DNA from 3 places in the Bombilactobacillus sp. ESL1197 genome. Region 3 is predicted to be linked to each of the others. Evidence: predicted binding sites of a transcription regulator. Region 3 holds the regulator's gene; each other region holds the start of a gene.

Region 1 (11,105 bases), 330 kb from region 3:
CCACCGTGTTCCAATTCTTTCGTAACCGTACATTTTAACTTTCCATCACCAAATTCGACAACGGTCCCCACTGGTGCTCTGCGTGCTGGTTTCATCAAAACTTCCCAGTCATCGCCCTCGGTATTATTCAATAATAAAACTTCTAAGTGTGCCTGCGTCTTTTCCTTAATGCCATACAAGCGAGCCGGTAAAACCTTAGTATTATTCATTACTAAAGCATCACCAGGATTTAAATAATCTAGAATATCAAAGAAGTGTCGATCTTGATATTCACCAGTTTGATGATCTAACACTAACATGCGTGATTGGTCGCGGTTTTTAATCGGAGTTTGTGCAATTAATTCCTGAGGTAAATGATAATCAAAATCTTCTAACGTTAACAATTTAATTTTCTCCTTTAGTTAATGGAATCCCTAAATGTTCATAGGCTTTGGTAGTCACCACCCGACCACGGGGGGTCCGCTTTAAGAAACCTTGCTGTAACAAATATGGTTCGTTCACGGTTTCAATTGTTTCTTGTTCTTCACCTAAATTGACAGCCATCGTTTTAATTCCTAACGGCCCACCCTGATACAGATTAATCATCATCATCAATAATTTGCGATCTGTCTGATCAAGCCCTTGATCATCAACTTGTAATTGGTCTAAGGCCGAAGCTGCCAAAGTTTGATCAATTTCTGCTTGACCAGAAACCTGCATAAAATCGCGGACACGCTTTAATAAACGATTAGCTACGCGCGGTGTGCCGCGTGAACGCCGTGCTAGTTCATGCGCACCGGCGCTGGTTACAGACACATTTAAAACCTGAGCGGAGCGTTGGACAATTTGCGTCAATTCGGCTTCATCATAAAAAGCCATGTGTTCGACAATCCCAAAGCGACTCCGCAAAGGTGAAGATAATTGGCCTGCCCGGGTCGTCGCACCAATCAAGGTAAACGGCGGTAATGGGTAGTGAATTGCGTGGGCATCGGAGCCTTGACCGACGACGATATCAATATAAAAGTCCTCCATCGCCGAATACAAAATTTCTTCAATATTTTTTGGTAGACGATGAATTTCATCAATAAATAACACATCACCAGCTTGTAATTCACTCAAAATAGCAACCAAATCACCCGGTTTTTCAATTGATGGCCCCGTCGTCGTTCGCAGATTGACTTGTAACTCATGAGCAATCACCAAAGCTAGCGTTGTCTTACCTAATCCAGGCGGTCCGTACAACAAGACATGATCCAGTGCTTCCTGACGCTTTAAAGCTGCTTGAATATAGACATGCAATTCATGTTTGACTTTTTCTTGTCCCAAGTACTGGTCCAAAGTTTGAGGCCGTAAAGATTGTTCAACCGCCGCTTCTTGATCATCGAGAATTTGATCATCAGTTAAATGATCCTTGTCAGACATCTAATCACCCCAGTTCTTAATGTAATAATTTTAAACCTGCCCGGACGTAATCACCCGCATTCTGGGCCGTCACTTGACTTAAAGCCGTTTCAATCTTTTGTAATTCTTTTTGAGAATAACCTAAAGCGGCTAACGCCGCTAAGCCATCAGCAAAGTCTTTATTAGCAGTTGCTGATGGTACATGACTAAATAAGTTAGTAGGATTGGTTGCCAGAGTTGTTTTGGGTAATTTATCTTTTAAATCCAAAACAATTTGTTGCGCCGTTTTTTTACCAACACCAGGAAACTTCGTCAGAAATTGCACATCGTCGCTCCCAATTGCTTCAATCAATCCCGAATGATCATCATCAGCCAAAATAGCTAACGCACTTTTGGGACCAATTCCAGAAACCGAAGTTAATTGTAAAAATAATTGTTTTTCTGCTAAGTCATAAAAACCATAGAGGGATTGATCATTATCACGAATAATTTGTTCAATATAAAGCTTGAGCGGTTCGTCTGTCTGGTAACGATAAGGGTTCGCCACCAAGATATGATAACCAATGTGTTGGACCTCTAATACCACATAAGTGGGATAAATCGCTGTAATAATTCCTTGAAAATATTCAAACACAATAAAACCTCACTTAAACCGTCTAGATTGATGGGGATCTTGAATTCTCTTAAACATCTTTTGGATTTCCGCATCACTAAAATGAATTAATGTCGGCCGCCCATGCGGACAATTATACGGATTTTGGGCTTGTGCTAATTGATCCAAAATTGCCTGAGCCTGAGGACGGTCCAAATGATGATTAGCCTTAATAGATAATTTACAGCTCATAGTAATCGCTGTTTGTTCTCGAAAACGGGCTATATTAATTTTACCGTCTTGCAAAATATAATCAATCATTTCTCGAATCGTCTTTTCTTCTTGCTCAACGCCAATCCAAGTAGGATGGCTAGTTACCACAAAACTATTTTGTCCAAACGGAGCAATCTCCACCCCCACCTGACGTAATAAATCTAAGTGTGCACTTAAAGTAATCGCCTCTGAATTAGCGTAATCCAAAATTAACGGTACCAATAATTTTTGTTGATCGCTACTAACTTGACCAATTGCTTGACTAAATTGCTCATACTTCACCCGTTCTTGGGCAGCATGTTGGTCAACCAGATAAAAACCATCACCACTTTGAGCTACTAAATAAGTTTCATGAATTTGTGTCAGGAATTGTAATTGGGGAAAAGCTGATTTGGATAACGACTGTTGTGCCACTGACTTGACTTTGGGTGTAGCATCCGACGCTTTTGGTGGTAATTGCGTCAGAGTGGCATCTTGTTGAGCAATTTGCTGCATTTTTTGATCCCATTGTTGTAGATGCTGAGGATCTTGAAAGATTTCTTGTAAATGCACTGCTCCTGGTTGAATCCAATTAGTCGTTGGCGTGGTCTTGGTAACAGATGGTTCACGTAAAAAAGATGTTGCCGCATTAAATGACTCATCAGTTTGCACAAAAGGCGGTCTTGGTTTGGAGGGAGTTGTTTTTAAAGCATCCGGAATTAAATTTAATTGCCCCAATGCTTGTGCAACGCTTTGTTCAATTAAATTAGCTAATTGTTGTTCTTTACTCAAGCGAACTTCACGCTTGGTTGGATGAACATTAACATCAACTAATAACGGATCAGTCGTAATTTCTAGAACACCTATAGGATAGCGCCCAACCATTAGCTTTGAACCATACCCCGCCAAAAAAGCTTTACTTAATTGATAATTATGAATATAGCGTTGATTAATTAACAGTGCGATATAATTGCGGTTAGCTCTCGTTTGTTCTGGCAAAGATAAATAGCCTTGAACCTGAAAATCAGCATCAACACCTTGACAAGCAATTAAGTCAGCTGCTACTTTGCGGCCATAGATCCCCGCAATAGTTTGTTTGAGATCGCCGTTACCAGAAGTTCGCACTAAGGTTTTCTTTTCATTGTTTAATCTCAACGCAATCTGGGGGTGACCTAAGGCTAGATGATTTACAACCTCAACTACTTTTTTTAACTCAGTATTTAAAGTTTTGATATATTTTAACCGCACGGGTGTATTGTAAAATAAATCGGTCACCACCACTGTGGTCCCCTTTTTAGCCGCGGTCACCTGTGGCGTTTGGAATTGTCCACCTGCTACTTGCAACAGCGTGCCACTGGCTCCATCAGTACTAGTAGTAAGCACGACCTTGGCAACTGCAGCAATACTAGCCAAAGCCTCACCCCGAAACCCTAAAGTCTGTACATTAAATAAGTCCTGGGTTGAACTGATTTTACTAGTGGCATGCGGTTGAAACGCTAGCTGAACTTGATCTCTAGCAATACCATCACCGTTATCAACAACCTTAATTTGCGAAATACCCGCATCTTGCACTTGAATTTCAATTTGTGTTGCGTGTGCGTCAATTGCATTTTCTACTAATTCTTTGACCACGGATGCTGGCCGTTCTACCACTTCGCCTGCGGCAATTTGATTACTTAAAGTACTTGGTAATTCATGAATTTCTGCCATTGAATATCCCTACTCTAATCTAATTTACAGCTAATGTTTACTAACACAATTGGCTTGCAAAACTTCTCAGCAGTTAGTATTGCTACTACTTAATTTTTGAACAACTTTGATGCAGAAAATTAATGTAATTTGGCTTGTAATTGATACAAGAAATTTAACGCCTCTAATGGCGTCATATTCAACACATTAGCTTGCTGCAATTCTTGTAATAATTCTTGATGAGTAGCATCACTTTCTGAAAATAAAGATAATTGTTGCTCCACTGGGGCTTCTTGTACCTGATTAACGACGGGTTGGACTGCTTGGGAAACTGGTGTTTTTTGTAAATTAGTCGGTTTGTGTTCCAGATTATCTAAAATCTCTTGTGCCCGCTGTAATAGATCAGTCGGCAAACCTGCCAATTTTGCAACATGAATTCCGTACGACTTATCAGCGGGACCTGCTAAAACCTTATGCAAAAAGACTAATTGCCCATTTTCTTGAGTTGCATCCACGTGTACATTCGTTACCGTGGTTAAATCTTGAGCTAATTGGGTTAATTCATGATAGTGTGTGGAAAACAGCGTTTTGGCATGAACTGTTTGATCTAAATACTCAATAATTGCCTGTGCCAAAGCCATTCCATCATAAGTCGCCGTTCCCCGCCCAATTTCATCAAAAATAATCAAAGAATTACTCGTCGCGTGCTGCAAGGCATCATTGGCTTCCATCATTTCGACCATAAAGGTGGAATTGCCCGCAATTAAATCATCAGCGGCACCAATCCGCGTAAAAATCTGATCAAAAATCGGCAGCGTAGCCGCATCGGCGGGAACAAAACATCCAATCTGCGCCATAATGACAATTAACGCCGTTTGCCGCATATATGTGCTTTTACCAGACATATTAGGACCTGTAATTAATAAAATATCAGTTTGATCGTTCATCTTCACATCGTTAGGAATATAACTATCACTACCTAATACTTTTTCAACCACCGGATGACGACCATTAACAATTTTAATTTCATGATTGTGCGTAAATTGTGGGCGAACATAATGCTGATCCTCACTAATTACCGCAAAACTTTGTAAAACATCCAACTGGGCTAAAATTTGAGCTAAAGCTTGAATTTGCTCAATTTGTTCTTTAATTTGTTGCCGAACTTGTTTGAATAATTGGTGTTCTAGTAACGTCGATTTTTCTTCTGCTTCCAAAATCAAACGTTCTTTGTCTTTTAATTCCGGCGTAATATAGCGTTCTGAATTAGTTAATGTCTGCTTGCGTTCATAGCGATCCGTGGGCACCTGGGCTTTATTCGCATTAGTTACTTCAATATAGTAACCAAACACCCGGTTAAAACCAATTTTTAAGTTCTTAATGCCTGTAGCTTGTTGTTCATCTGCTTGTAGTTGAGCAATCCAAGCCTTCCCATTCGTCATCGCACTGCGGTATTGATCAAGTTGTTGATCGTAGTGATCACGAATTAAGTTACCTTCCGTCACAGAAATTGGCGGATCATCAACAATCGCTTGTTGAATCAATTGCACAACTTCCTGACATTCTGGCATTTTGGTTAACAAATCATCTAGTAACGGATCATGTAAATCTAACAAAGTTTCCTTAATTAAAGGAACTTGCTGTAAAGAAGTTGCCAATTGAATCAAATCGCGCCCATTAACATTGCCAAACGCAATTCGCCCGGCTAAACGTTCCAGATCATAAACCTTCGTTAAATAATCTTGTAAATTGCCCCGTTGAAAAAAATTATCCAATAAAATTTGAACTAAATCTTGACGCTTTTGAAGAAGAGCTGCATCTAGTAATGGGCGTTGCAGCCATTGCTTTAACAAACGGCTACCCATCGCAGTCTTAGTTTTGTCTAATAGCCAAGCTAATGTCCCTGACTTTTCTCCGGTCCTTAGGGAACGAAATAATTCTAAGTTACTTTGAACATTGTGATCCATTTGTAAATATTTACTAGTTTGGTAAACTTGGGCGATCTGCAAGTGCGCCAAAGAACGTTTTTGAGTTTCAATTAAATAAGAAATTAAATAAGTAATCGCCTGACGTTGGAGCTCAGACTGGACTTTTTGCGTCACAAAAGCTACTTCGGCGTAAGCTTGCTGGGGTTGCTCACTGGATACCAAAATTCCCATCTTTTTTAGTTGGTCCTGTTGGTCTTGATCTAAAGTGGCCGCAATCACAACTTCCTTAGAGCGTAAATTTAATAATTCATTTTGAACTTGCTGCCAATTATGAAACGCAGTTACCCGCACTTCACCGGTGGACAAGTCCGTATAGGCAAAACCATATTCTTGATCTTGAAAAATTACGGCCGCCAAATAATTATTCTCTCGGCTTTGATTCGGCTTATCTTCCAAACTAGTTCCTGGCGTAACTAATTTGATAATCCCGCGCTTGACCATCCCCTTAGCTTCTTTGGGATCTTCTAATTGCTCACAAATAGCAACTTTATACCCTTTATCTACCAAAACATCAATATAACTTTGCACGGCATGGTGGGGCACCCCACACATGGGAATCGGATCAGCGGCATTTTTATTGCGGGCTGTCAAGGTTAATTCTAGTATTTGTGCCCCTTTAATTGCATCATCGTAAAACATTTCATAGAAATCACCAATCCGATAAAACAAAAAAGCATCTGGATAATCCTTTTTGATTTTTAAATATTGTTGCATCATTGGTGTATCTTTAGTAGTTTGTGGCATACAAAACTCCTCTAGGCTAGGATCTTATTGATCAAATTAATTCAAAAAACAGCAACTTTTATTCAACAAACGGACGATCCGGATTAATTTGATACGCATGAATTTTATTTTTCGTTTCTAGATCAATTACGCAATAATTAATTTGGGGACGACCATGTTCCGTTAATTCATAACGAGTTGGTCTCTGTGTTAAAAAGCGGCGAATACTACTCTGGGCTTGAACGCCAATAATTCCGTCATAATCCCCCGTCATGCCCACATCTGTCAAAAATGCTGTCCCTTTCGGCAGAACTCGGGCATCATTGGTTTGCACATGTGTATGTGTCCCGACAACTGCCGCCACTCGACCATCTAAATAGTAAGCCAATGCCGCTTTTTCACTAGTTGTTTCTGCATGAAAGTCAATAAAAATTTGCGCTTGATCCGGAATTTGCGCCAATAATTGATCGGCTATTTGAAAAGGGTCATCAATTGCATTCATTAAAGCGCGCCCTTGTAAATTAATTACTGCTAATTGCTCCTGATTGACTTGTTTAATTGTCATTCCTGCTCCCGGAACTGCCCCAGGGTAATTAGCAGGTCGCACCAAATTATCATTCTGTTCCAGTAAATCATTCACTTCTGACTGATCAAAAGCATGATTTCCCAGTGTAATCACATCTGCTCCCGCTTTTAAAATCTTTTTAAATTGTTGTTCCTTAATGCCTCGTCCTTTAGCAGCATTTTCACCGTTAACAATCGTCACTTGGGGGCGAAAATGTGCCTTGATTTGTGGAAGATATGTTTGCAAAGCTTGCAGTCCCAAATCTCCCATGACATCACCCACAAAAATAATTCGCATAAATACTTTCCTTATCTATTATTTAGCTACTTAAGACTTAATGATACCACTAAAACTTCTGCTAATTAATCTCATTAGTGCCGAAGTGTTTGAGAATTAATAATTGACGCAAAAAATCCGTGTGATTAAAAAAAAGACATTTCCGAAGAAATGTCTTTTTGATTAACAATCAATATTAATTACATCATACCGCCCATACCAGCATTAGGGTCAGCTGGTGCTGCAGGAGCAGCAGGTTCAGGCTTATCAGCAACAACAGCCTCTGTTGTTAAAATCAAAGCCGAAACGCTGGCTGCATTTTGTAAAGCAGAGCGAGTTACTTTAGTTGGGTCAATAATTCCAGCCTCAACCATATTTTCCCACTTGTCAGTTGCGGCATTATAACCAACTTCATTATCTTGTGCCTTCAAATGTTCAACAATGACAGAGCCTTCTTTGCCGGCATTTTCTGCAATTTGCCGAACTGGTGCTTCTAAAGCCCGCTTAACAATGTTAATACCAGTTTGCACATCGCCAGTTTCGCTTTCAGCTAATTTAGCAACAGCTGGAATGACATTCATCAAAGCTGTACCACCACCAGCAACGTAGCCTTCTTCAACAGCGGCCCGCGTAGCATTCAAAGCATCTTCAATCCGATATTTGCGTTCTTTTAATTCGGTTTCAGTAGCGGCACCAACTTTAATCACACCAACGCCACCAGCTAATTTAGCTAAACGTTCTTGTAACTTTTCACGGTCAAAGTCAGAAGTTGTTTCGCTAACTTGCTTCTTAATTAAATCAACCCGTTCATCAATCGCATCTTTAGAACCAGAACCTTGGACAATTGTTGTGTTGTCTTTAGTAACAGTTACACGACCTGCTTGACCTAATTGATCAATGGTTGTGTCTTTTAATTCTAAGCCTAAATCAGCTGTAATGACAGTACCACCAGTCAAGATCGCAATATCTTCTAACTGTTCCTTACGACGATCGCCAAAACCAGGTGCTTTAACAGCTACAACATTGAACGTGCCCCGAACCTTGTTCAAAACCAATGTTGGTAAAGCTTCACCATCAACATCATCAGCAATAATCAATAAAGCTTTGCCTTGTTGCACGATTGATTGTAATAATGGCAAAATATCTTGAATGTTGGAAATCTTCTTGTCAGTAATTAAAATGTATGGATTATCTAAATCGGCTTCCATTTTATCGTTATCAGTTACCATGTATTGTGATAAGTAACCACGATCAAATTGCATACCTTCAACAACATCAGAAGTTGTTTCAATACCCTTTGATTCTTCAATGGTAATTACACCATCATGGCCAACTTTTTCCATCGCATCGGCAATTAATTCACCAACTTGTTGATTGGAAGAAGAAACTGCGGCAACTTGAGCAATTTGATCACGGCCACTAACTTCGTGAGAAATCTTCCGCAATTCATCAACAGCAGTAGCAGTAGCCTTCTCAATTCCCGTCCGAATACCAACAGGGTTCGCACCAGCAGTTACGTTCTTCATGCCTTCTTGAATAATTGCTTGAGCTAAAACTGTCGCAGTGGTTGTACCGTCACCGGCAATATCATTAGTCTTTGAAGCAACTTCAGAAACTAATTTAGCACCCATATTTTCAAAATGATCTTCTAATTCAATATCTTTGGCGATAGTTACACCATCGTTGGTAATATTTGGAGAACCATAGGATTGTTCCAAAACAACGTTACGACCTTTAGGTCCAATTGTTGTTTTTACTGTATCTGCTAATTTATTAACGCCTTCAAGCATCTTAGCCCGTGCGTCTTCTGAAAATTTAATTTCTTTTGTCATTTTTCAGCCACCTCAATTATTATTTAATACTTTATGTTCTTAATTTCTAATTAATTACAAAAATTAGTCAACAATTGCCATGACATCTTTTTCATGCATTACGAGATATTTTTGGCCGTCATACTTAACTTCTGAACCAGCATATTTATCAAATAAGACTTTATCGCCTTTTTGAATGCTTAATTCAATTGTTTTACCTTCTGGTGTCCGTTCACCGGCGCCAACAGCAATAACTTCACCAACTTGTGGCTTTTCTTTAGCATTATTGGCTAGAACAATTCCACCAACTGTTTGTTCCTTTTCTTCATCAACTTGTACCAGAATACGATCACCTAATGGCTTTAACAAAGTAATCCCTCCAAATAAAAACATTTTTAGCACTCTTAGCACTCATCTTTATATAGTGCTAATACAAGTTCTATAATAACATGTTCCTTTCCAGATGCAAGTATTTCCGTTTAAAAATATTCGGAAAACTTACTTTTTTACAGTAGCACAGATTGCTTTGAAAACACATTAATTGGCTCAAAATCTAGTAATCTTCCTTTACTTTTTTTAATCAAAAAGTCGCCCGTAATGGACGACTCACTTGATTTATCAAATTTGGAGCATAAATAGCTTTCAAGCCACGTATGAAATTATTAGATAATTAATTTTGCAAAATAGTTTTCAAATTGTTGACCCGATTCAGCTATGACTAGCGGGGAATTTGAAACATACCATCCTTTTTAGCGTAAGCTTTACCATAAGTCATATCATATTCTAATAACCGATAATCTTTATAAACTCGTGATTGATCCCACTTAGCATTTTTAGGGCCGTGAACATTTTTAGCAGTTAACGCATACGTATCGTTGCTTACTTTGGTTCGATTCTGTTGGCCCGTACCAGAAATTTGTAGTGGTTTGGTCAAAACTGGAACTTGCTGTTGTAATTGTTCCAATAATTGATAAAACGGAGTTTGCGGATAGTTAAGTTGTTGCAATAACTGTAAGGACATATAGTTGGGTGAGAAGTAATTATAATGATGCGTCTGTAAAGGAAAATTAGCCGCCATCACAAACGGCGTTGCATGAGAATACAAGGTATTCTGATTGAAGAGATCATCATAAATACCATCACCAGGATAATGATCGCCATACATGACAATTAACGTTTTTTGCTTAGCGTGTTGATAATGTTGCACTAATTGCTTAAACGCTTGATCCGAATCGTGAACTTCTTGAAGATAAGCTTCTAATTTTTTAGTCTTATCAGCATCTCCGGCTACTTTATTCTGGAGTTGATAAGAACTTTTGGGACCTATTTCTGCTTGATAAGGCATATGGTTTTGCATCGTCAACATCAAACTAAATTGGCGACTAGACTTTTTTTGTTGTGCATAAAAGTTCGGATAGGCGGAGGCATCTGTATCATACAAACCATGTGGTGACTTCTTTAAATGCTGTAATTTCGATTGATCTTGGAATTTATGGATACCGATCGCTGGATAAGCTTGATTTCTACGATACATAGTGCCGGCATAAGGATGGTAGGCCTGTGAATTATAGCCAGCATCATTTAAATAATGCATGACACTCGGAAAATATTTTTTATTCGGTAAAATATCCTGATAGGGCGTATTGTTTAAAAAGTAATTGGAGAAACCTGTATTGGCTTCAAATTCAATATTAGCCGTCCCTCCACCAAAGCCAGGAGACACCATATAACCGCCAGCTTGTTGGACCGTAGGATTCGTAATCATCTTAGAAATATAAGGCATCGGATTTTTATTGCCAACAAGGGGATACCATTTCTGTGTCCGTAAA
Region 2 (11,105 bases), on a different contig from region 3:
TACAATTACTTTAAGAGCTGGCGATTATCGCTCCTTAACTGGTCAGGAAGCACCGCAAGTTTTAGCAGAGCAGATTCAGGATGCAGATTTAATTGTGGTCTTTAATAAGAATCTTAGTTCCACTGAATTAAAAACTGTGCGGCAAATTTGTAAAGAATATCAGAAAGTGACGACTTATACCAAAGACTTAACCGGAACGCCCTTAGCCACCCGATTATCATTAATGAAAAAGCAGCTGAATAAATAAAGTTGAGATATTTTTTGGTTTTAAATAATTAAAATCTAATCAAATGATTATAAATAGATTAAAATGATTTTGATTATGGGCGAAAAGTAAGCGTTAATAAAATATTGCTGACTAATTTAATTCTTGGACTATAATATCAGTTATAAGGGAGGTATTTATTATGTTGAAGAATTTATCAGATACAGAATTACAAAAAGTTACCGGTGGTGCACAAGCTTCTACGTTTACAATGGCAAGTGAGCCTAAGCCTAGTATGGGTAGTTGGATTTGGCATTTAATTCATCATAAATAATGAATGTTAGTTGTTAGCTTATGGGCAGACTTTTTTAATAATTTTTTGATGGTTTATTGTACCTTAAATTTAAATCACTATTTTAAAAAAATATATTTTATAAAGTATTTATTCTTAGATATCTTCCTTTCTTTATTGTTAAGTTTTATGGGAAGTCTGATAGGAAATTTTTACTTTGTATTATGGGTAGTTAGTATTTTATTATTATCTTTTTTTAGCAAAAAAAGTCTGGATATTTACTATACAAAATGTTCAATTGAAATTTTCTGCATCATTTTGGTTATATTTATTGATGTATTGTCTTATTTCATTTTAAAGCCATTTAGATCATTCTTTTATAATAATGATTTGTTATCTATAGGTTTAGATTTTTTGATGCTGGTGTTATTGCTCATACTCATATTTATAGATTATAAATTAGGTTTTAAACTAGAAGAATTTTTAAAACTTATTAATGGTCTGAATTTATCCAAATACTTTTTTATCTTTGTTCTGACGCTTTTTGCCATTGTAGAGGTTATCTTAGTTACTACTGAGAGAATCAAGTCCACTTATACTGCATTATCATTAATTTTGTTATTATTTGTGGTCTTTGCGACATGGACAATAGTTTACGCTTGGCTATTTTTTAAGGCTTATGTAGCGCGGCAACAGGCCGAGCAGAGGGTTAGAGAAGATCGCCATCTGCGTGCTGATTTAGCTAGTATTGAACAGCAATATTCAGAGTTACGCAAATTTAAGCATGACTACCAAAATATGTTATTGGGTTTAGAAGGTTTTGTCAAAAATGGTAATAATCAACAATTAACTGATTATTATCAAGAACTACTAAAGCAACAACCGATTAAGCAAGATTTGAAGCAGATGACCATTGCGAATATTGATTATTTAAAAAATGATCCAATTCGTGGCTTAGTTATCCAAAAGTTTTTAACAGCTCAACATGTTGGCGTTCAATTACGGCTTGAATTAACTCAAGAAATTCGATTACAACAAGTTAATATTTTGACAGTTGTTAGAGTTCTGGGAATTTTATTAGATAATGCGATTGAACAAGCACAAAAAGAAAAAGATCAAGTGATTGGCTGTTCGTTTGTGGCATCTACTGGTCAAGTCGAGATTGTGGTTGATAATGCAGCATCGAATATTAAAAATGTGCATCAATTATTTGAACCCGGGTATACAACGAAAGCTGCTCATCAAGGTTTGGGATTAACTAATGTCCGGCAGTTAATTAGAGATGATGAACAACTTTGGTTAGATACGCAACTAGGTGAGAACCACTTATGTATTACATTAATAATTACAGAGGAGGGATAGTGATGCTCCCAGTATATTTGCTTGAAGATAATCAAGAACAGCAAATACAGTACGCTAAGATTATTCGTAGTGCAATTAGTGATAATCATATGGACATGGAGTTGATTTGTCAGACACTATCGCCACTGGAATTATTATCAATGGCTCAAGAAAGCGATAGCAATTACGGCTTATTTTTCTTAGATATGGAAATTAATAACAATACGCATGCTGGTCTGCAATTGGCGGTAGAAATTCGTCACTTATTACCACAAGCTAAGATTGTTTTTATTTCTATCCATGATGAATTAGCCGTGATGACTATTGAACGGCGAGTAGCACCATTAGATTTTATTGATAAAGATCATGGTTTGGATAGCGTTGAAACCAAAATACGCGAAGATTTACATTTAGCCATTTTGGACTATCAAGCGATAGAACAACCACAACAGCGAATGTTTTCTTACCGAATTGGTAGTCGTTATTTCACGGTTCCGTTAGATCAGGTATTATATCTGACGACGGCAGAAGTTGCTGCTGGTCATGTCTTGTTGCATACCAAAACGCGGGAAACTGAATTTTTAGGTAGTTTGAATAATTTGGCACATCGTTATCAAGAGCTGTTTCGGAGTGATAAGAGTTATTTAGTCAATTTGCAACAACCTTGTAAGTATGATAACAAAACTAAACAATTAAGGTTTCAAGATGGTAGTAGCGCATATGTTTCTTTGCGTCGGGCGCGAGAATTGATTAAATATTTGCGTTAATTAGTGAAGAATTGCAGTAATAAAAAATGTTCGTGTAATCTGTTAAGATTTGCGAACATTTTTTGTGTAATTATTGCTTAATTACAATGATCTACTAAAATAAAAGTTATTAAATTGGAAAGGGTGAAGTTAGATGTTCTGGCCTTGGTTACATTTAATTGTCGTACTAATTTTAATAATTGCAGTCATTAGTGGTTTACGAAAAAATGGGCAACATCCCAAATTATGGGCAATGATTGCGCGGCTAGGTTATTTAGTATTGTTAATCAGTGGAGTAGTCATGTTACCTTATCCGTGGCATGAACATCCATTATTAACAATTATCAAACTTTTGGCAGCGTTGGTCTTAATCGGAATTATTGAAATGGCTTTTGCGAAAAAGCAGCAACATAAATTAACTAGTAACTGGTTATGGCTGATGCTATTGGGAGCTGTCATTGTCATTACCTTAGGCTTTTGGCTCACTAGTGGTTTTCCATTATTTTAAAAAGTGAGGATTATTTTGTATGAAAGTAACTAGAAGTAGCCAACGAAATGTACGGCACATTGCAGTTTTAGTTGGTTATTTTTTATTGTATTCGTTGGCGCAAACGCCTATTGCTATCCCCTTATTGCAACGACAAGTGTCAAGCTTAGAATTGATCCTACTGCTTGTCTTATTGTTCATCTTGATGGGAGCATTGATTGCTGCATTGTGGAATAAATACCGCCACTTACCAGCTTTGCGAACAACTTGGCCACCTGTCAAACATGCGGGGCTTACTTTTGTCGGCTTATTTATTATAATGTTCTTGATTGGTCTTTTAAGTAATTTGTTTCCGACCTCTGCTAATCAACAAGAACTGGATTTATTGGCTAAAAAATCGCCAATTATGTTGAACTTGTTTACGATTATTTTTGGTCCCATTATCGAAGAATTCATTTTTCGTGGATTATTTTTTAAATATTTTTTTCCAAAGTTAAAAAATAATGGACAAACGGTCTTAGCAATTGTTTTGTCAGGTGCAATCTTTGGGGTGATGCATGCTCCGGCTTTTAGTTTAGTAGTCATTCCCTATATTTTAGCTGGTTGTTTGTTAGCGACCACGTATGTTTTGTATCAAGGCGATATGCGCTATAACATTGCTCTACATTTTTTGAATAATTTAATTGCATCATTGTAAGGAGAATCGTATGAAAATTTTACCAATTGGCTCAGTAGTAACCTTAAAGGGTGATCAGGAAACGCCCTTAATGATCGTGAACCGTGCAGCACTGTTTGAAGAAAAGAAAAATCAAATTGGTTATTTTGATTATTCGGGTGTTTTGTATCCCAATGGTGTCGATGAAACCGAAGATTTTTGCTTTTTTAATCAAGAAGATATCAAAGAGGTACTTTTTGAAGGGTATCGTAACCAAGAGGAACAAGAATTTGTTCAGCAGTACGATCAATTGGTGGCGCAAAGTGGCTATCCTAAGTTAAAGAGTACGTTATAGTTATGACGGCAATTGAGCAGCAGAAGGCGCAGTTACGTCAAGAACTTTTAAAACGGCGGTCGCAGCTATCACCGAGCTATCGAAAACAAGCAACCAAAGCTATCACGAACTTGTTAATTAATTTGCCACAGTTTCAAATGAGTCATACAATTTTTACTTATTGGTCCGTGGGTTCAGAATTGGCGACGCAGCCTTTGGTTAAGGTGGCGCAAAGTGAGCAGAAGGTGATAGCCTTACCGCGAGTTTATGCACAACATCAGATACAAGCGCAACTGTTTCAAGGACAACAAGCACTACAAAAAAGTTTTTTAGGAGTTTTAGAGCCACCAATCACAGCGCCTATTATTGCTCCAGCAGAATTAGATTTAGTGATTGTACCGTGTTTAACTTGCTCCTTAGCGGGCAAACGTTTGGGTTATGGTGGCGGTTATTATGATCGTTATTTACAACAACAGTCGTTAACAGCAACGACAGTGGCATTATGCTTTGCGCAGTTGCAAAGCGCACAAGTACCAGTAACGCCGCTAGATTATCCTGTTGATTTTGTGATTACTGAACAAGGTGTTAGTAAAGTGATTGAATAAAAAAAACACGGCCATCAGGTCGTGTTTTTTATAATGATTAATTTGCCCAATTATTTATTTGAATTGTTAGTCATAATATCATCAATCAAACCATAATCTTTAGCTTCTTGAGCGGTTAAATAGTTATCACGTTCAGTATCGCGTTCAATGGTTTCGATATCTTGGCCAGAATTATCTGCTAAGATTTTATTTAAACGTTTGCGGGTTTTTAAAATCTCTTCAGCCACAATTTCAATTTCGGTTTGTTGACCTTGAGCGCCGCCAGAAGGTTGGTGAATTAAGACCGTGGAGTTTGGTAAAGCAAAGCGTTTGCCCTTAGCACCAGAAGATAATAAGACACTAGCCATTGAAGCAGCCATTCCCATAGCAATGGTTTGCACATCGGCTTTGACAAAATTCATAGTATCCATAATTGCTAAGCCGGCGGTTACAGAGCCACCAGGAGAGTTGATGTACATATAAATATCTTTTTCAGAATCTTGAGCATCCAAGAATAACAGTTGGGCAATGACCGTATTAGCTAAATCATCAGTAACTTCGCCCGATAACATAATGATGCGGTCTTTTAATAAACGAGAATAAATATCGTAGGCACGTTCACCACGTGAATTTTGTTCAATAACTGTAGGAACTAACATAAAAAAGCCTCCTATTGCTTATTAGCACTCTATACATTACTCTGCTAATTTATCATATATTTAAAAAAAGTCAACTCTCATGACTTCATTTTCAGATTGCTTAATAGTAATAAATTGATTATTAAAAAAAGGACTCTAAGAGTCCTTCATGTGCGAACTTGAAAAAAGTTCTGATTGAATATCTTAATACCGATTGATCAATTCAACAAATGCATCAACAATGGATTGTAAGAATTGCTTTGTATTGTCATTATTAACTTGACCATTGTCATCTAAGTAATTCATTACATTGCCTAGGTAAGCTTCAGGCTGTTGCAAAATTGGCATGTTTAAGAAGACTAATGATTGGCGTAAGTGGTGATTAGCACCAAAAGCACCAGGGGCACCAGGTGAAACACTAACAACTGCAGCAGGCTTCTTATCCCAAACGCTTTGTCCATAAGGACGAGAACCGACATCAAGGGCGTTCTTTAAAACAGCAGGCGTGCTGCGGTTATATTCTGGGGTAACGAATAAAATAGCATCCATGTCTTTAACATCATTACGGAAACGGCTGTAACTAGCTGGCTCTTCTAATTCACCATCTTCAAAATCTTGGTTGAAGATTGGCAAGTCACTGATATCGATTAATTGTGCATCGTAGCCTTCAGGAAACATTTCTTTCATTGCATTAGCGATTGCCTTGGAAAAAGATTGCTTACGTAAACTACCGACGATAACTCCAATTTTTTTAGTCATAATTTTTCCTCCCAAATTTTATTACAAGAACATAGTATACATAACATTATTGGAAAAGAAAGTTTTTTGCTTCAAGAAAAAGAACGATTAGATACCATTGCAAAGCTAAAAATACCGTCATTAATGGATTTGTCCACCATTTTTAGTACTTGAAATTTATTTTCCAAAATCACTTGAAACTAATCAATAGATTTAAGTAGTAAGCACCCAAAATGAAACTTATCATTTTACTATGAGGTAAGATCTGCAGTTAAAATGTTGAAAATAATTAATAAAAAATCTATTTAGGTATTGCCAAATGTTCTTTCGTCGTGTAATATATTTCATGTATTGCGCCGCTAGTGTAATGGATAGCACACAAGATTCCGGTTCTTGGGATCTGGGTTCGACTCCCAGGTGGCGCATGGTTGGTGGTTCGTTACAATTTTGTAATGAACCACTTTTTTTCTGTAAAAAAATAGTTTTGTTTATTGCAAATTAAAAATTAAGTTGTTATAATCTTGTTGTGAGTTGGAAATGATACTCACATATATTTTTTGATTGGATGGGTCTTAATATGCCACACAGGGACAAAATTAGTCCCGCGGCAAATGCATCGTCAGTCAACGATGAACTTGGTTGGATCGAAGCCATTGCACCAGATTTTTTAAGTACCTTGCGAAAGCGTTATCGAATTTTGCAGGAAATTCGCTGGATGCAACCAATTGGTCGGCGGATCTTGGCAAGTGAGTTGGATCTTTCAGAACGAGTTTTGCGGCGGGAAACAGATTTGTTTAAAACTAGTGGCTTAATTAGCTCCTCTAAATCAGGGATGATGTTAACCGAAAAAGGCGAAGAGATTGTTGCTCACCTCGATGTGGTTATTGGTAAGTTAAATGATACTTCCGTTATTGCAACGCGTTTAGCTTCCTTTTTAGGAATTGAACAAGTTATAATCATACCGGGTGATAGTGAACATCATCGACGGGTCTTGGAACTAATGGGTCAAGAGTTAAATCAGATGATGGATCATTTTTTGCCTAGCGGACGTTCAACCATCGCGGTAATGGGTGGTACAACAATGGCTGCTGTGGCGCAGGCATTGACTCCTAAGTTGTCACAGGAACGGAATTTATTGTTTGTACCTGCCCGTGGTGGTTTGGGAGAAGGAGTTTCAATTCAGGCCAACACGGTCTGTGCTGAAATGGCACATCATGCTAAGGGACATTATCGTGCACTCTATGTTCCTGAAGATATCAGTGCTAAAAGTGTGGCCCCTTTACTGGAAGAACCTGTAGTTAAGTCGGTTTTGGATTTGATTAACCAAAGCGATGTGGTAATTCACAGTATTGGTCGTGCCAAAACGATGGCCAATCGGCGCAACATGTCGTCGAAAGAAATTGAGTTATTGGAAAACAAACAAGCTGTTTCAGAAGCTTTTGGTGTTTTTCTGGATGCTCAAGGTAACGTCGTCTATAAGATACCGAAAATTGGTTTACAGGTTTCGGATCTAATTAATGTTTCACATGTGCTAGCAATTGCTGGTGGTGCTAGTAAAGCTGCTGCAATTTGCTCATATATGAAAATTGCTCCTCAGCAGACGGTTTTAATTACTGATGAGGCAGCCTCAGAAGCGATTTTAAGGGATAAAAACCTTTAAAATAAAATATTTTATTTTTCCTGAAGGAGGAAATCTTACATGACTACAAAAGTAGGTATTAATGGTTTCGGACGCATTGGACGTTTAGCTTTACGTCGTATTTATGAAGTTGCAAATGATGACTTGGAAGTTGTTGCAATTAACGACTTGACATCACCAGATATGTTGGCTCATTTATTAAAGTATGATACAGCTCATGGTAACTTCAAACATGAAGTTTCAGCTACTGATGATGCAATCGTAATCGATGGTAAGAAGATTCCTGTTTACGCAGAATCAGATGCCCGCAACATTCCTTGGGTTAAGAATGACGGCGTTGAATTAGTACTTGAAAGTACTGGTTTCTACACATCAAAAGAAAAGTCACAAGCTCATATTGATGCCGGTGCTAAGAAAGTTTTGATTTCTGCTCCTGCTGGTGATTTAAAGACTGTTGTTTATGGTGTAAATGACGACACAATCACTAAAGATGATCAAATTATTTCTGCTGCTTCATGTACTACAAACTGCTTGGCACCACTTGCTAAAGCAATGAACGATGCTTTTGGTATCCAAACTGGTACAATGACAACAATCCATGCTTACACAGCTACTCAAAAGTTACAAGATGGTCCTGATCGTGGTGGTAACAAGCGTAATGCCCGTGCTGCTGCTCAAAACATCATTACTCACTCAACAGGTGCTGCTAAAGCTATTGGTTTAGTTATTCCTGAATTAAAGGGTAAGCTTGATGGCCATGCACAACGTGTGCCAGTTATTACAGGTTCTTTAACTGAATTAGTTGCTATCTTGGATAAGAAAGTTACAGCTGATGAAATTAATGATGCTATGAAGAAAGCTACTGATGGTAACGAATCATTTGGTTACAATGGTGACGAAATTGTTTCTTCCGATATCATTGGTACAGAATTTGGTTCTGTCTTTGACCCAACTCAAACACAAGTTGTTGAAGGTTCAAACGGCGAACAAATCGTTAAGACTGTTGCTTGGTACGATAATGAATCAGGCTTTACAGCTCAAATGATCCGTACTTTGCAAAAATTTGCAAGTATGTTGTAATACCTTAGCTCATAGTAGATGAATTACTGAAGAAGGCGGAGGGAGGATTTCTCCTTCTGCCTTTTTTGATTGAAATGATGCAATCGTAATTAAAAATATAATTTGAGATAAAATCCTTAATAGTTTGAATTGTTGAAGAGAGCATTTTTCTAAGTAAATTAGGAGGCCAATTATGGCAAAATTAATTGTTTCTGATGTTGATGTCAAAGACAAAAAGGTCTTAATGCGGGCAGATTTTAATGTTCCGTTAAAAGACGGTAAAATTACTAATGATAACCGGATTGTGGCAGCTTTGCCAACAATCAAGTATATCTTAGACAATGGTGGTAAGTTGATTCTATTGTCTCACTTAGGTCGTATTAAGAGTGACGCTGATAAAAAAGAATTAAGCTTACGTCCAGTTGCCGAACGTTTAAGCGAATTATTAAAGAAAGATGTCAAGTTTGTTCCTGAAAACGAAGGTCAAGCTGTTGAAGATGCTATTGCTGCAATGCAAGATGGCGATGTAATCTTGCTAGAAAACACACGTTTCCAAGACATTGATAATGATTTTGGCAAGCGTGAAAGCAAGAATGATCCTAAGTTAGGTGAATATTGGGCTTCTTTGGGCGATGTATTTGTTAACGACGCTTTTGGTACAGCTCACCGTTCGCATGCTTCTAACGTCGGGATTGCTACTGCTATGAAAGCAGCCAACAAACCGGTTGCTGCTGGTTTCTTGATGGAAAAGGAAATTAAGTTCTTAGGTAATGCCGTAGAAAATCCAGTTCATCCATTTGTGACAATTTTGGGTGGTGCTAAGGTTTCTGATAAAATTGCTGTGATCGAAAACTTAATTCCAAAATCCGACCATATTATTGTTGGCGGTGGCATGGCTTATACTTTCTTAGCTGCTCAGGGTCATAAAATTGGTAAGTCATTATTTGAAGAAGACCGTGTGCCAATGGCTAAAGAATTATTAGCTAAAGCTGGCGATAAGATTGTCTTGCCAGTTGACCATGTTGTTGCTACTGAATTTTCTAATGAGGCACCGCATGAAGTTACTGAAGGTGTCGATATTCCCGATGATATGATGGCTTTGGATATTGGTCCGAAGACTATTAAGTTATTTGAAGATACTTTAAAAGGTGCTAAGACTGTGGTTTGGAATGGACCAATGGGTGCTTTTGAAATGAGTAACTTTGCTAATGGTACTCTGCAAATTGGTCGGGCTTTAGGCGACTTGCAAGATGCTACAACAATCGTTGGTGGGGGCGATTCAACTGCTGCTGCCCAACAATTAGGAATTGCTGATAAGTTAAGCCATATTTCTACTGGTGGTGGTGCTTCCTTGGAATACTTGGAAGGTAAAGAATTACCAGGTATTGCTGCTATTTCTGATAAATAATTTAAAATTAAGGGAGAATTTAGTTATGCGGACACCAATTATCGCGGGTAACTGGAAAATGAATAATGCTCCAGCAGATACCACGAAGTTTGTTAATGCAGTTAAGGATCAATTACCTGATTCTAGTAAAGTTGAATCAGTCATTGCTGCTCCTGCTGTTGATTTACCAGCTTTATTAGCAGCTGCTAAAGGTAGTAATTTAAAGACTGCTGCTGAAAATTGTTACTTTGAAAATTCCGGTGCTTTCACCGGTGAAACTAGTCCTCAAGTTTTGGCTGAAATGGGCATTGATTATGTTATTATTGGTCATTCTGAACGTCGGGATTATTTCCATGAAACTGATGCAGAAATTAATAAGAAAGCACACGCAATCTTTGCTAACAAGATGTTACCAATCATTTGCTGTGGTGAAACTTTAGAAACTCGTGAAGCTGGTCAAGCAGAAGAATGGGTTAAAAACCAGGTTACAGCTGCGTTGAAAGATTTATCAGCACAACAAGTATCCCAATTAGTGATTGCTTATGAACCAATCTGGGCGATTGGCACGGGTAAGACGGCTACTTCTGATCAAGCTCAAGAAATTTGTCACGTTATTCGCCAAACTGTTGCTGATTTATATGATGAAACAACAGCTGAAAACGTCCGGATTCAATATGGTGGTTCAGTAAAGCCTGCTAACGTGAAAGAATTAATGGCTAAACCTGATATTGATGGTGGTTTAGTTGGTGGCGCCAGCTTAGATCCAGAATCTTATTTACAATTAGTTAATTATCAAGATTAAGCAGTTTAATTAATTTAGTTTAAATGTTAAAATTAAGTGTGTTGATCATTTAACAAAAGGAGAATATTAAATGTCTGTTATTACTGATGTTTTAGCTCGTGAAATTTTAGATTCACGTGGCAACCCAACTGTTGAAGTTGAAATGTATACTGAATTAGGTGGCTTTGGTCGCGCTAGTGTTCCTTCTGGTGCTTCTAC
Region 3 (11,105 bases):
AGGAATATCAATTTCGACTGCATGACTTTTGGTAATCTTGCCTCGTCCATGGCAAGTAGGACACTTTTCTTCAATTTCTTGACCAGTTCCACCACAGACATCACAGACTTGTTGACTCTGCATCATCCCTAATGGAGTACGCTGGTTAACGGTAATATGTCCGCTTCCCTGACATTTATGACAAGTTTTGGGGCTTGTCCCAGCCTTGGCCCCTGAGCCCTGACAATCTGGACATTGTTCACTGCGATTGTAGCGAATCGTCTTTTTACCACCGAAAATAGCTTCTTCAAAAGTAATTTTCATCCGGTATTCCAAGTCTTGGCCCTTCCGTGGAGCGGTAGGATCAGCTTGGCGCCGACTGCCGCCACCAAAAAACGAGTCAAAAATATCGCCAAAATCGCCGAAGCCATTCGTATCAAAACCACCGAAGCCTTGACCACCGAAACCTTGGCCGCCAGCTTGCTGATCAGTGGAACCGTATTGATCAAACTGGGCTTTTCTTTGCGGATCTTTCAAGATTTCGTAGGCTTCATTAACTTCTTTAAACTTTTGTTCCGCATCAGGTGCTTTATTCAGGTCGGGATGATACTTTTTAGATAATTTACGGTAAGCCCGCTTAATCTCGTCTTCTGAAGCGTTGCGGTCCAGACCTAAAGTTTCATAAGGATCCATATCTGACTTAACCTTTCTTTCAATAACTAAAATTTTCCCAAAATCACAAACTAGCACTTTTAAACACTAAAAGAGTCAAATTCTAACGTCCAAACCTGGATTTAGTAATTTGACTTTTTTAGATACAAACTTTGAACTTTTAATCTAGGCCGTTAATTCTAACAAGTAGCTACACCCCAAATAATGGTTCCAAGTTAATTCGCGCTCTTATTTGTTTTTATCAGGGTCAACTTCCTTAAAATCGCCATCTACGGTACTATCGCCATCATTCTTAGCATCAGAATTATTAGCGTTCGCATCACCTTGGGCTTGTTGCGCATCTTGAGCTTGTTGATACAATTTCACTGATAAATCTTGAACAATTTTATTCAAATCGTCCTTCTTGGCTTTCATTTCTTCCAAATTATTGTCAGCTTGGGCTTTCTTCAAAGCTTCTTTTGCATCTGTAGCCTTCTTAATTTCATCTTCAGAAACTTTACCTTCTAAGTCTTTCAAAGTCTTATCAGTTGTAAAGATCAATTGATCAACTTCGTTACGGAGATCGGCTTCCTCTTTGCGCTTCTTATCAGACTCTTCATTTTCTTGAGCTTCTTTTTTCATCCGTTCAATTTCTTCATCGGATAAACCAGATGAACTCTTAATTGTAATCTTCTGTGATTTGCCAGTGCCTAAATCTTTCGCAGAAACATTAACAATTCCGTTTTTATCAATATCAAACTTAACTTCAATTTGTGGGACGCCTCGCGGAGCAGCAGGAATATCTGTTAACTGGAACCGACCTAAAGTCTTGTTATCAGCGGCCATCGAACGTTCACCTTGTAAAACATGAATGTCTACTGCTGGTTGGTTGTCCGCAGCTGTTGAAAAGACTTGTGACTTGCTGGTTGGAATTGTCGTATTCCGATCAATTAACTTAGTGGAAACACCACCCATTGTTTCAATTCCTAAGGATAATGGCGTAACATCTAACAAGACCACATCTTTCACATCGCCAGTAATCACACCACCTTGAATGGCTGCTCCTAAAGCAACAGCTTCATCAGGGTTAATCGAATGATCGGGTTCTTTACCAGTCCATTGTTTAACTGCTTCTTGTACCGCAGGAATCCGGGTTGAACCACCGTTTAAAATAACTTTATCAATATCAGAACTGCTTAAATCGGCATCTTTTAAAGCATTTTGTACCGGAATCTTTGTCCGGTCAACTAAATCAGCTGTTAATTCATTAAATTTAGCGCGCGATAAAGTAGTCTGTAAATGCAACGGGCCAGCAGGGCCAGCAGAAATAAATGGCAAACTGATTTCCGTTTCACTCACACCAGATAAATCTTTTTTCGCTTTTTCAGCAGCATCTTTCAACCGTTGTAAAGCCATCTTATCTTGTGATAAGTCAATTTGATTTTGCGCTTTAAAGTCAGCGACTAACCAATCCATAATAGCATTATCAAAGTCATCGCCACCTAAATGGGTATCACCATTAGTTGACAATACTTGGAAAACGCCATCGCCTAATTCCAAAACGGAAACATCAAAAGTCCCACCACCTAAATCGTAAACTAAGACCTTTTCATCGGCATCACTTTTATCTAAACCATAAGCTAAAGCAGAAGCTGTTGGTTCATTAATAATCCGTTTAACATCTAAACCAGCAATTTTACCAGCATCTTTGGTAGCTTGCCGTTGTGAGTCATTGAAGTAAGCTGGTACAGTAATTACCGCTTCAGTAACTTCTTCACCCAAATATTTTTCTGCAAAGTTTTTAATGTATTGCAAAATCATGGCCGAAATTTCTTGTGGTGTATATTCTTTGCCATCAACATTGACTTTATAGCCAGCTTCACCAATGTGGCGTTTGATAGAAGAAATCGTATTCGGGTTGGTAATTGCTTGCCGCTTAGCCACTTCACCAACTTGTGTTTCACCATCTTTAAAAGCAACTACTGATGGTGTAGTCCGGCCGCCTTCTGGATTAGCAATAATCTTCGGGTCGCCACCTTCTAAAACAGCAACTGCTGAATTAGTTGTTCCTAAATCAATTCCGATAATTTTTGACATTAATTAAACCTTCTCCATTAAATTAATTTATTGTGCCACAACAACCATACTTGGCCGCAAAACGCGATCTTTTAATTGATAACCGGCCTGTAATACTTGCACCACTGTGTCTGCTGGATGCTCATCATCACTTGCTACTGTTTGCACCGCCTGATGAATCGTCGGATCAAATTTTTCATTCAAAGCTTTAATTTCAGTAATATCATTTTCCGCTAATGCTTGCTTCAAATGTTTTAAAACCATCTGCACACCAGTAATTAAGCCGTCATTGGTCTGATCGGCACTACTTGCTTGTAGTGCACGTTCTAAATTGTCAATTGATGGTAAAATAGCTGTCGCTAACTTTTGTCCATCATACTTAATTAAACTAGCCTGTTCTTGTTGATTATGCTTTTTAATATTTTGAATTTCCGCTTGTAAGCGTAACTCCTGATCTTGACTAGCTTTTAAATCTTTTTCTAATTTTTGATTAGCATCTAATAGTTTGTCTACCACTTCATCAGCAGCTGGCTTGGCTGTGGCTGGTTCATCCTGATCTTTGCTGGATGCCACTTTTTCTTGATCATTAGCAGCTGCTTTCTTTGCTGAAGCTTTTTCTGAAGGAAACTCTTCCGGATCTATTTCGGGTTTCGTCATAAACACGCCTCCTAACTTGAATTACCATTTAGTTCTTGAAAATAATCAATTAACCGCTTTGCCAATTCATAACGTAAAGAGGTAATTAAACCAATCACTTGTGAATAAGGCATATTAGTGGGACCTAAGAGGGCAATTAAGCCATCACCGTGAACGCCCACACTATATTTGGCGGTAATCAAACTATAATTATTCAATATTTGCGGCGCTAATTCAGCACCCAAATGGACCTTAATTCCTTGATTATTAGAATCATCATCACTGAGATTCTGATCCATTCCCAAAAGCTTGGCTAAATTATGGTCACTGTCAAACAATGAATACAAACTCTTTAAACTGTCACTATTACGGGTATCAACGTAGTTAAATAAATTAGATTTACCGTCCACAAAGAAATGATCGGCGGCAACTTTATCTAAGATATCATCAAAAATTGACAAAAAACCATCTGGAGTCTGTAAATATTGTGCCACCAGTTTAGGAAAATCAGTCTTTAATCGCTTGGAAACCTCATTCAAAGTCTGACCTACTAATTGATCATTGATAATGCGTACGACCGCTTCTAAACGATCAGCTGCAATATCCGTTTCTAAGCGATACACTTGATTATAAACAGCTCCATCACTAGTTACCATAATAGCCATGACTTGACTGTTACCCAAGTCTACAATTCGAAAACCAGTTAAAACAGTATTATCACTCTCAGGTCCTAAAGCAATGGCCGTATAACTTGTCAAAGTTGAGAGAATTTTAGCGGACTGCGCAACAATCTCATCAATTTTGGTAAAGCGTTGTTTGGCAAAATCAGAATGAATGATTTCTGAAGTTTGCTCCGAAACATCTATCGGCGTTAACAGGTGATCCAAATAGTACCGATAACCACTATCTGAAGGCACCCGTCCTGATGACAAATGAATCTTTTCAATCAGACCCAAACTCTCTAAATTTGCCATGTCATTGCGAATAGTTGCCGAACTCACATGAATTGGTAACCGATCCATTAAAGCCTTCGAGCCAATAGGTTGCCCCGTTTCAATATATTGTTGAACAATTGCCTTTAAAATTGCAGCTTGACGATCAGTTATCAAACCAAATCACCTCGCTTTTAGCACTCTTGATATATCAGTGCTAACAATGTTAAATATAGCAAGCTATTAGCACTATGTCAAGTTAGTTGCTATTATTTTCTGAAATAATTTTCGGTAGCTTGCTGATCTTGTCGTAATTGCTGCACCAATGCCGGGGCGTCAGCAAATTTAATTTCGGGACGTAAATATTTTAACCACTGAATTTGGACTTCTTGACCATAGAGATCTTGATCAAAGTCTAAGAGATTAGCCTCTACTGTGACTGGATTATTGCCCCTTTTAAAAGTCACATTCCGGCCAACGGAAGTCATCGCTGGGAACCAGTCATCACCAACTTTGACTCGTGTGACGTAAACACCCAAGCTAGGAACTAATTGCTCTGCGCTTAAAGCTAAATTAGCTGTGGGAAAACCCAACTGCCGCCCCATTTGATAACCGTGAACCACTGGACCTTGGTTTTGGTAATTATAACCCAATAATAAATTAGCGTGTTGAATCTGATCCGTCTGTAACGCTGTGCGAATATTAGTAGAAGAAATTTTTTCATGATCGAAATTTAAAGAAGGAATCTCTACAATTTCAAAGCGTTGTTGGACTAACTGGCGTAAATACGTCATGGTCGCAATCTCTTTGGGGCCAAAGGTCCAATCAAAGCCGGCCACTAAAGTTGTAATATGCAAGCGCAACAAAAAATCTTCGACAAATTTTTGCGGTGCTAAATGCGCCAAAATGGGATTAAACTCTACTACATAGACAATATCTACTTGTAATTCTTGAAACAATTCTAGTTTGCGTTGAAATGGCGTCAGATACTGGAACGTTCCCGTCACTTTTTGCGGTTGATAAACTTCAATAGGATGGCGGTCAAACGTCAAAACTGCCGCTGGTTGTTGCCGCGTATGCGCCAGCCGTACTGCCGTTTTAATCACATTTTGATGGCCGAGGTGCACGCCATCAAAAAAACCCGCCGCTAAAACTTGCCGTGCCGGAATTTTTAACTGCTGCTGAAAGGGATATTTTAAAATTTGAACTTCCACGATTTACTCACCTATCATTTTTTAAAAGCATAATTTGCGGAACATAGTTCTGATTTTGTAAATGATACAATGCTTTGACTTGATGCTGCCAAATCAGTAAAACCTGTTCCTCAGTTGAAGGCAACTGAATAGCACCGCCGTTTTGCACCACTTGCCATTGCGCAGCAGTCAATTCATACAGTGGCATTTGGTCTGTAAAAGCTGCATTCAACGGCAAACAAAAATCCATTTGGCCTTGAGCCAACTGCAGTTTGATTTGTTCTAAAGTCCAAGTCTCCTGTAGTTTAAAACCACCACCATAAATTCTCGTTAAACGACTCATGTGCGCCGGCAAATGAAGATATTGCCCTAATTGCACGGCCAAAGTCCGAATATAGGTGCCTTTACTGCACCGCACTAAAAATTCACAAGTTTGTTGTTGTTGCACTTCATCAAATTGGCTGGCCGCTAATAAATCAAATTGTTTAATCGTTACTTGCCGAATTGGACGCTCCACTTCCTGATGAGCTCGGGCATATTCATACAGCCGTTTACCGTTAACTTTTACCGCCGAATACATTGGCGGTTGTTGCTGGATTAAACCCGTTAAACTATGCATTCCTAATTTAATCTTCTCATCGGCAATTGGTGCTCGTAATTTTGTCTGCGCAATGACTTCACCACTGGCATCTTCAGTTGTCGTCGCACTACCAAAAGTGATTTGACCTTGATAAACTTTATCAGAGTTCAAGAGCCAATTAACTAACTTCGTGGCTTGACCAACACAAACGACCAAGACACCATCGACATCGGGATCCAAGGTACCAGTATGACCAATCTTTTTTTCATGTAATAACTTCCGCAATTGGTACACGCAATCCGCACTAGTCACACCGCGTGGTTTATACAGGGGAATAATACCATTCATTATCATAACCTCATTAATAATTTAATTAACTAATTTAGTATAGCATTGCCTTAACTAGAAAGATTTCCCGCAATACAATTATATGTAACAAAAAAGCCGCTAAGCGACTATTTGTCTGATTCATTTAAATGGCGTAACAATTCATCAATATGCTCACCATACCGAATGGAATCATCTTGTTTAAAGATTAAATCTGGAGTTTTATAAATTGATAAACGGTGTCCTAATTCGCGCCGAATCAAGCCTTTGGCCTTATTCAAACCAGCAGTAGCTTTTTGCGCCGCACTAGCGGTCTCTGCCAAAACACTGAAGTAAATTGTAGCTTGCTGTAAATCGCCAGTTACCTCGACTCCCGTAATAGTTACTTCCTTGACACGCGGATCACGCACCCGTTTTAACAAAATATCATTAACTTCTCGTTGGATTTCTTGTTCAACTCGACCAACACGATATTTCATTACAACACCTCCTACTTGACAGGAACTTCTTGCATGACATAAGTTTCAATCTGATCATCAATCTTAATATCATTATAATTTTCGATCATCAAACCACATTCAAAGCCTTGCTTAACTTCCTTAACATCATCTTTAAAGCGTTTCAAAGAGGCCAGTTTTCCTTCATAAACAACAATTCCGTTACGGATTAAACGAACTCCGCTATCACGTTGAATCAAGCCGGTATCCACAATGCACCCAGCAATCGTTCCTAATTTAGAAACTTTATAAGTTTCCCGTACAGTCAAATTACCAGTTACCTTTTCTTCATAAACAGGCTCTAGCATACCCTTCATAGCTGACTCAATTTCATCAATTGCGTTATAAATAACATTATGCAACCGGATATCAACACTTTCACTATCAGCTTGAATTTTAGCTTGCACGGTTGGCCGTACATTAAAACCGATAATAATGGCATTACTTGCTGAAGCTAAAGTAACATCACTTTCATTAATTGCCCCTACGGCAGCATGGATAATATTGACCCGCACACCTTCGACTTCAATTTTTTCCAAACTATTGCGCAAAGCTTCCACAGAGCCTTGGACATCAGCTTTAATCACGACGTCGACTTTCTTCATATCATTTTGTTTCATGGTATCAAACAAGTTATCCAAGGTGACCGCGTTAGTCCGCTTGCGTTCTTCCATTTGTGCTCGTTCAGCACGTTCTTCACCAGCAGCCCGGGCTGTCTTTTCATCTTCAAAGACCACAAACTTATCGGCTGACTGTGGTACGTCATTTAAGCCAGTAATCATCACTGGTTGTGATGGTAAAGCAGACTCAATTTGCCGACCACGATCATCCGTCATCACCCGAACGCGACCAAAGGTATTCCCCACGACAATTGGATCACCCTTGTGTAAGGTTCCTTGTTGCACTAATAAACTAGCAACTGGACCGCGGCCTTTATCTAAGCGGGCTTCAATTACGGTACCCACGGCTTTTTGTTGTGCGTTAGCTTTTAACTCTAACACGTCAGCTTCTAATAAGACCATTTGTAATAATTCATCAATGCCCGTGCCTTGTTTAGCGGAAATATTAGCAAAGATGGTATCACCACCATAGCTTTCAGGAATTAAACCATAATTCATTAATTCTTCCGTCACATGTTGGGGATTAGCATCTGGTTTATCAATCTTATTAATAGCGACAATAATTGGATCATTAGCTGCCTTGGCATGATTAATCGCCTCAATTGTCTGGGGCATTACACCATCATCGGCCGCTACTACTAAAATAACAATATCGGTAATATCAGCACCACGCGCCCGCATGTTAGAGAAGGCTGCGTGTCCTGGGGTATCTAAGAAGGTAATTAAGCGACCATCTAATTGAACTTGATAAGCACCAATATGCTGGGTAATACCGCCCGCTTCACCTGCCGTGACGTGACTATGCCGTAAATTATCTAATAAAGTAGTTTTACCATGATCAACGTGACCCATGATCGTAACTACTGGTGGCCGATTAGTCAAATTATCAGTATTATTGACTTCATCTTCAAAGAAGGTATCCAAATCGGTAATATCTTCTTCAACCTTTTCTTGCGCATCAATGCCATAATCGGCGGCCAAAATTTCAATTGTATCTTTATCTAAGGATTGGTTTTGATTAACCATCACACCCAACATAAATAACTTTTTAACAATTTCAGCTGGTTCCCGATGTAAAATTTTACCTAAGTCTTGCGCATTCATGCCGACTGAGTATTCCAAAACCTCTGGTAACGGCCGTTCTTTCCGTTGTGGCATTGGCTTTTTCGGTTGACTAGCTTGTTGCTTGCGTAATTTACGCTTGTTTTTATGCTTGGGCCGATTGCGATAATCAATATGCTCATTTTTGCGACGATTGTTCGTAAACTCATGTTGTCGCTTATTATTATTATCCGAAGTAGTTTTTTCAGCAGTCGGTTGCGTTGTTGGGCGATTAACCGTTGGCTTTTGCGTCGTAGTTGGCTTCCGCGTAACTTGTTGATTACTACTATTATTCCGATTACGGTTAGCACTTTGACTGGAATGATTAGTAGTTGGTCTTTGTGAGCGTTGTTGAGTTGCACGCTCATTAGCACGCTTTGCTCTTTGCTCTTTTTGTCGCTGTTCATGATGCCGTGCTTGTTCGATTGATTCCACGGAAGCTTGCGCATTTTGTTTATATTGCGCTAAATGTTTCCGCCCCGCACTAGCCCGATTCATCATGGATGAACGCCGGTCATTATTTAAATTACGATTGCGATTATTAGTGCGCGAATTATTTGGTCGCGCATTCGTGTTATTACGATTTTGATTAGTACGACCTTGATTATTATTAGTCGTCACTGGACCACGACTGTGTTCATTATTTTGATGTGTACGGTGCTCATTACCATTATTATTATGGTTATTATTAGAATGCTGGTGGTTCTTCTTAACATCATTAGGTTTAGGCGCATGCCGGATAGCTGTAACTTTAATTTTTGTTTTTCCTTTACTTTTAGCATTAGTCGTATCTTTCGATACTGGTGATTGAGTTTTTGGAGACTGATTAGTTGAACGTACAATCTTAGTTAAATCATTTAATTGTGCATCATCTAAAACTGCCATATGGGACGAGATTTCCATATGATGCTTGCGGGCTATATCCACCAAATCTTTACTTGGAACATGGAGCTCTTTTGCTAATTCATAAACTCGTTTCTTTCCCATAAATTCACGCTCCTTAATTATTTGTTATTAATTCTTGAAATCGTTGAGCAAATCCCCGATCGGTAATGGCAATGGCTTTAGTTGCCTGACCAATTGCCTGACTGAGTTGAATTTGATTAAAGGTCTGATCAAATGGGATTTGCTGTCGCTTGAGGGTTGTTTGAAATGATTTTTGAGCCACAGCCCCAGTATCTGTTGCCAAAAAGACAAAATAGACCTGACCATTTTTCATGGCTTTTAAAACTAATTCTTGGCCAGTAACAATTTTACGGGCTCGTTTCGCCAGACCCAAGAAATTCAAAATACGTTGTTGTGTCAATGTTTTTTACCTAGTTCACCAAACAAATCTAACCGTGCTTTTTGATGATCGACATAATTATATAGCTCTTCATAAAACTCAGCTGTCAACTTCGTTTTTAAAATTTCGTCTAACTTATGATCTTTTTGTGCCTGCTTAACTGCTGCGGGGTCTAACCCCACATAAGCTCCGCGCCCTGGCTTTTTGCCCGTTTCGTCAACGCTAACTTCGCCGTCTTTGTTCCGAACAATCCGGACTAACAAACGTTTGGGGGCCATTTCATTAGTTAAGACATCTTTACGCATCGGTACTTTTCTCGTTTTCAAACAACCACCACCTTAATTCATTTAATCAAGATCCTCTTCATCGACTTCATCGCCTGCTTCATCAACAAATTCCACTTCTGATTCAGGCTTAATATCAATCTTAAAACCAGTTAATTTCGCAGCCAAACGTGCATTTTGACCGCGTTTACCAATGGCTAAAGAGAGATGATAGTCGGGGACAATGACAATACAAGACTTGGGATTCGTCTCATCATCAAATTGAACGGCAATCACTTCCGCAGGGTTTAAAGCATTGGCAATAAAATCAGAAGGATTGGGCTCCCATTTAACAACATCAATATTCTCGCCGTTTAATTCATCAACAATTGCTTGTACTCGCTGGCCTCGTGGTCCCACAGTCGTACCGACAGGATCAATATTTTCATCAGTTGACCGTACCGCAATTTTGGTACGATCGCCCGCTTCACGTGCAATCGAAACAATTTCCACGGTTCCATCATAGATTTCCGGAACTTCTTGTTCAAACAAGCGTTTCACTAGGCCGGGGTGCGACCGAGAAACGAAAATTTGTGGTCCCTTAGTAGTATTGTCAACTTTAGAAACATAAACTTTAATCCGATCTTGAGGTTGGTATGATTCATTCGGAATTTGATCTTTTCGTTCCATCACCGCCTCAACGCGTCCAAAGTTAATGTAGACAAAGCGATTATCGCGCCGCTGAATCACACCTTGAATAATTTCATCTTGGTACTGACTATATTCATTATAAATGTTATTCCGTTCTGCTTCACGAACGCGTTGCATCACCACTTGTTTGGCCGTTTGGGCGGCAATACGGCCAAAGTTTTTCGGAGTGACTTCTTCGTTAAGATGATCGCCTAATTCATAGCCACGATTCACCTGTTGAGCATCAGTTAAGCTGATTTCCAAACGTTGATCTG

The links. The regulator HrcA, encoded in region 3, represses chaperone genes, less so after heat shock. The targets are predictions, from matches to a motif close to TTAGCACTCNNNNNNNNNGAGTGCTAA.
Region 1: a site for HrcA is predicted at 9,681-9,707, ahead of groES (co-chaperone GroES). Genes of this name have one in related genera too.
Region 2: a site for HrcA is predicted at 5,325-5,351, ahead of clpP (ATP-dependent Clp endopeptidase proteolytic subunit ClpP). Genes of this name have one in related genera too.

The regions. Positions count from the first base shown of each region.
Region 1 is NZ_JBYLTY010000001.1:717,471-728,575, reverse strand. Features, by position in the region: gene queA (tRNA preQ1(34) S-adenosylmethionine ribosyltransferase-isomerase QueA) at 1-383, opposite strand, end outside; gene ruvB (Holliday junction branch migration DNA helicase RuvB) at 385-1,401, opposite strand; gene ruvA (Holliday junction branch migration protein RuvA) at 1,418-2,014, opposite strand; gene mutL (DNA mismatch repair endonuclease MutL) at 2,024-3,934, opposite strand; gene mutS (DNA mismatch repair protein MutS) at 4,054-6,645, opposite strand; gene AC3B6B_RS03105 (TIGR00282 family metallophosphoesterase) at 6,704-7,486, opposite strand; gene groL (chaperonin GroEL) at 7,666-9,297, opposite strand; gene groES (co-chaperone GroES) at 9,361-9,645, opposite strand; gene AC3B6B_RS03090 (LTA synthase family protein) at 9,995-11,105, opposite strand, start outside.
Region 2 is NZ_JBYLTY010000004.1:232,875-243,979, forward strand. Features, by position in the region: gene AC3B6B_RS08800 (hypothetical protein) at 1-247, shown strand, start outside; gene AC3B6B_RS08805 (bacteriocin) at 408-539, shown strand; gene AC3B6B_RS08810 (sensor histidine kinase) at 927-1,859, shown strand; gene AC3B6B_RS08815 (response regulator transcription factor) at 1,862-2,605, shown strand; gene AC3B6B_RS08820 (YisL family protein) at 2,739-3,092, shown strand; gene AC3B6B_RS08825 (CPBP family intramembrane glutamic endopeptidase) at 3,112-3,768, shown strand; gene AC3B6B_RS08830 (DUF4176 domain-containing protein) at 3,779-4,081, shown strand; gene AC3B6B_RS08835 (5-formyltetrahydrofolate cyclo-ligase) at 4,084-4,665, shown strand; gene clpP (ATP-dependent Clp endopeptidase proteolytic subunit ClpP) at 4,716-5,303, opposite strand; gene AC3B6B_RS08845 (NADPH-dependent FMN reductase) at 5,487-6,041, opposite strand; tRNA gene AC3B6B_RS08850 (tRNA-Arg) at 6,374-6,445, shown strand; gene AC3B6B_RS08855 (sugar-binding transcriptional regulator) at 6,598-7,680, shown strand; gene gap (type I glyceraldehyde-3-phosphate dehydrogenase) at 7,720-8,739, shown strand; gene AC3B6B_RS08865 (phosphoglycerate kinase) at 8,912-10,126, shown strand; gene tpiA (triose-phosphate isomerase) at 10,152-10,907, shown strand; gene eno (phosphopyruvate hydratase) at 10,978-11,105, shown strand, end outside.
Region 3 is NZ_JBYLTY010000001.1:1,051,172-1,062,276, reverse strand. Features, by position in the region: gene dnaJ (molecular chaperone DnaJ) at 1-672, opposite strand, end outside; gene dnaK (molecular chaperone DnaK) at 880-2,727, opposite strand; gene grpE (nucleotide exchange factor GrpE) at 2,755-3,363, opposite strand; gene hrcA (heat-inducible transcriptional repressor HrcA) at 3,375-4,451, opposite strand; gene ribF (riboflavin biosynthesis protein RibF) at 4,544-5,488, opposite strand; gene truB (tRNA pseudouridine(55) synthase TruB) at 5,496-6,395, opposite strand; gene rbfA (30S ribosome-binding factor RbfA) at 6,503-6,853, opposite strand; gene infB (translation initiation factor IF-2) at 6,865-9,579, opposite strand; gene AC3B6B_RS04895 (L7Ae/L30e/S12e/Gadd45 family ribosomal protein) at 9,593-9,898, opposite strand; gene rnpM (RNase P modulator RnpM) at 9,895-10,203, opposite strand; partial or broken gene nusA (transcription termination factor NusA) at 10,228-11,105, opposite strand, start outside.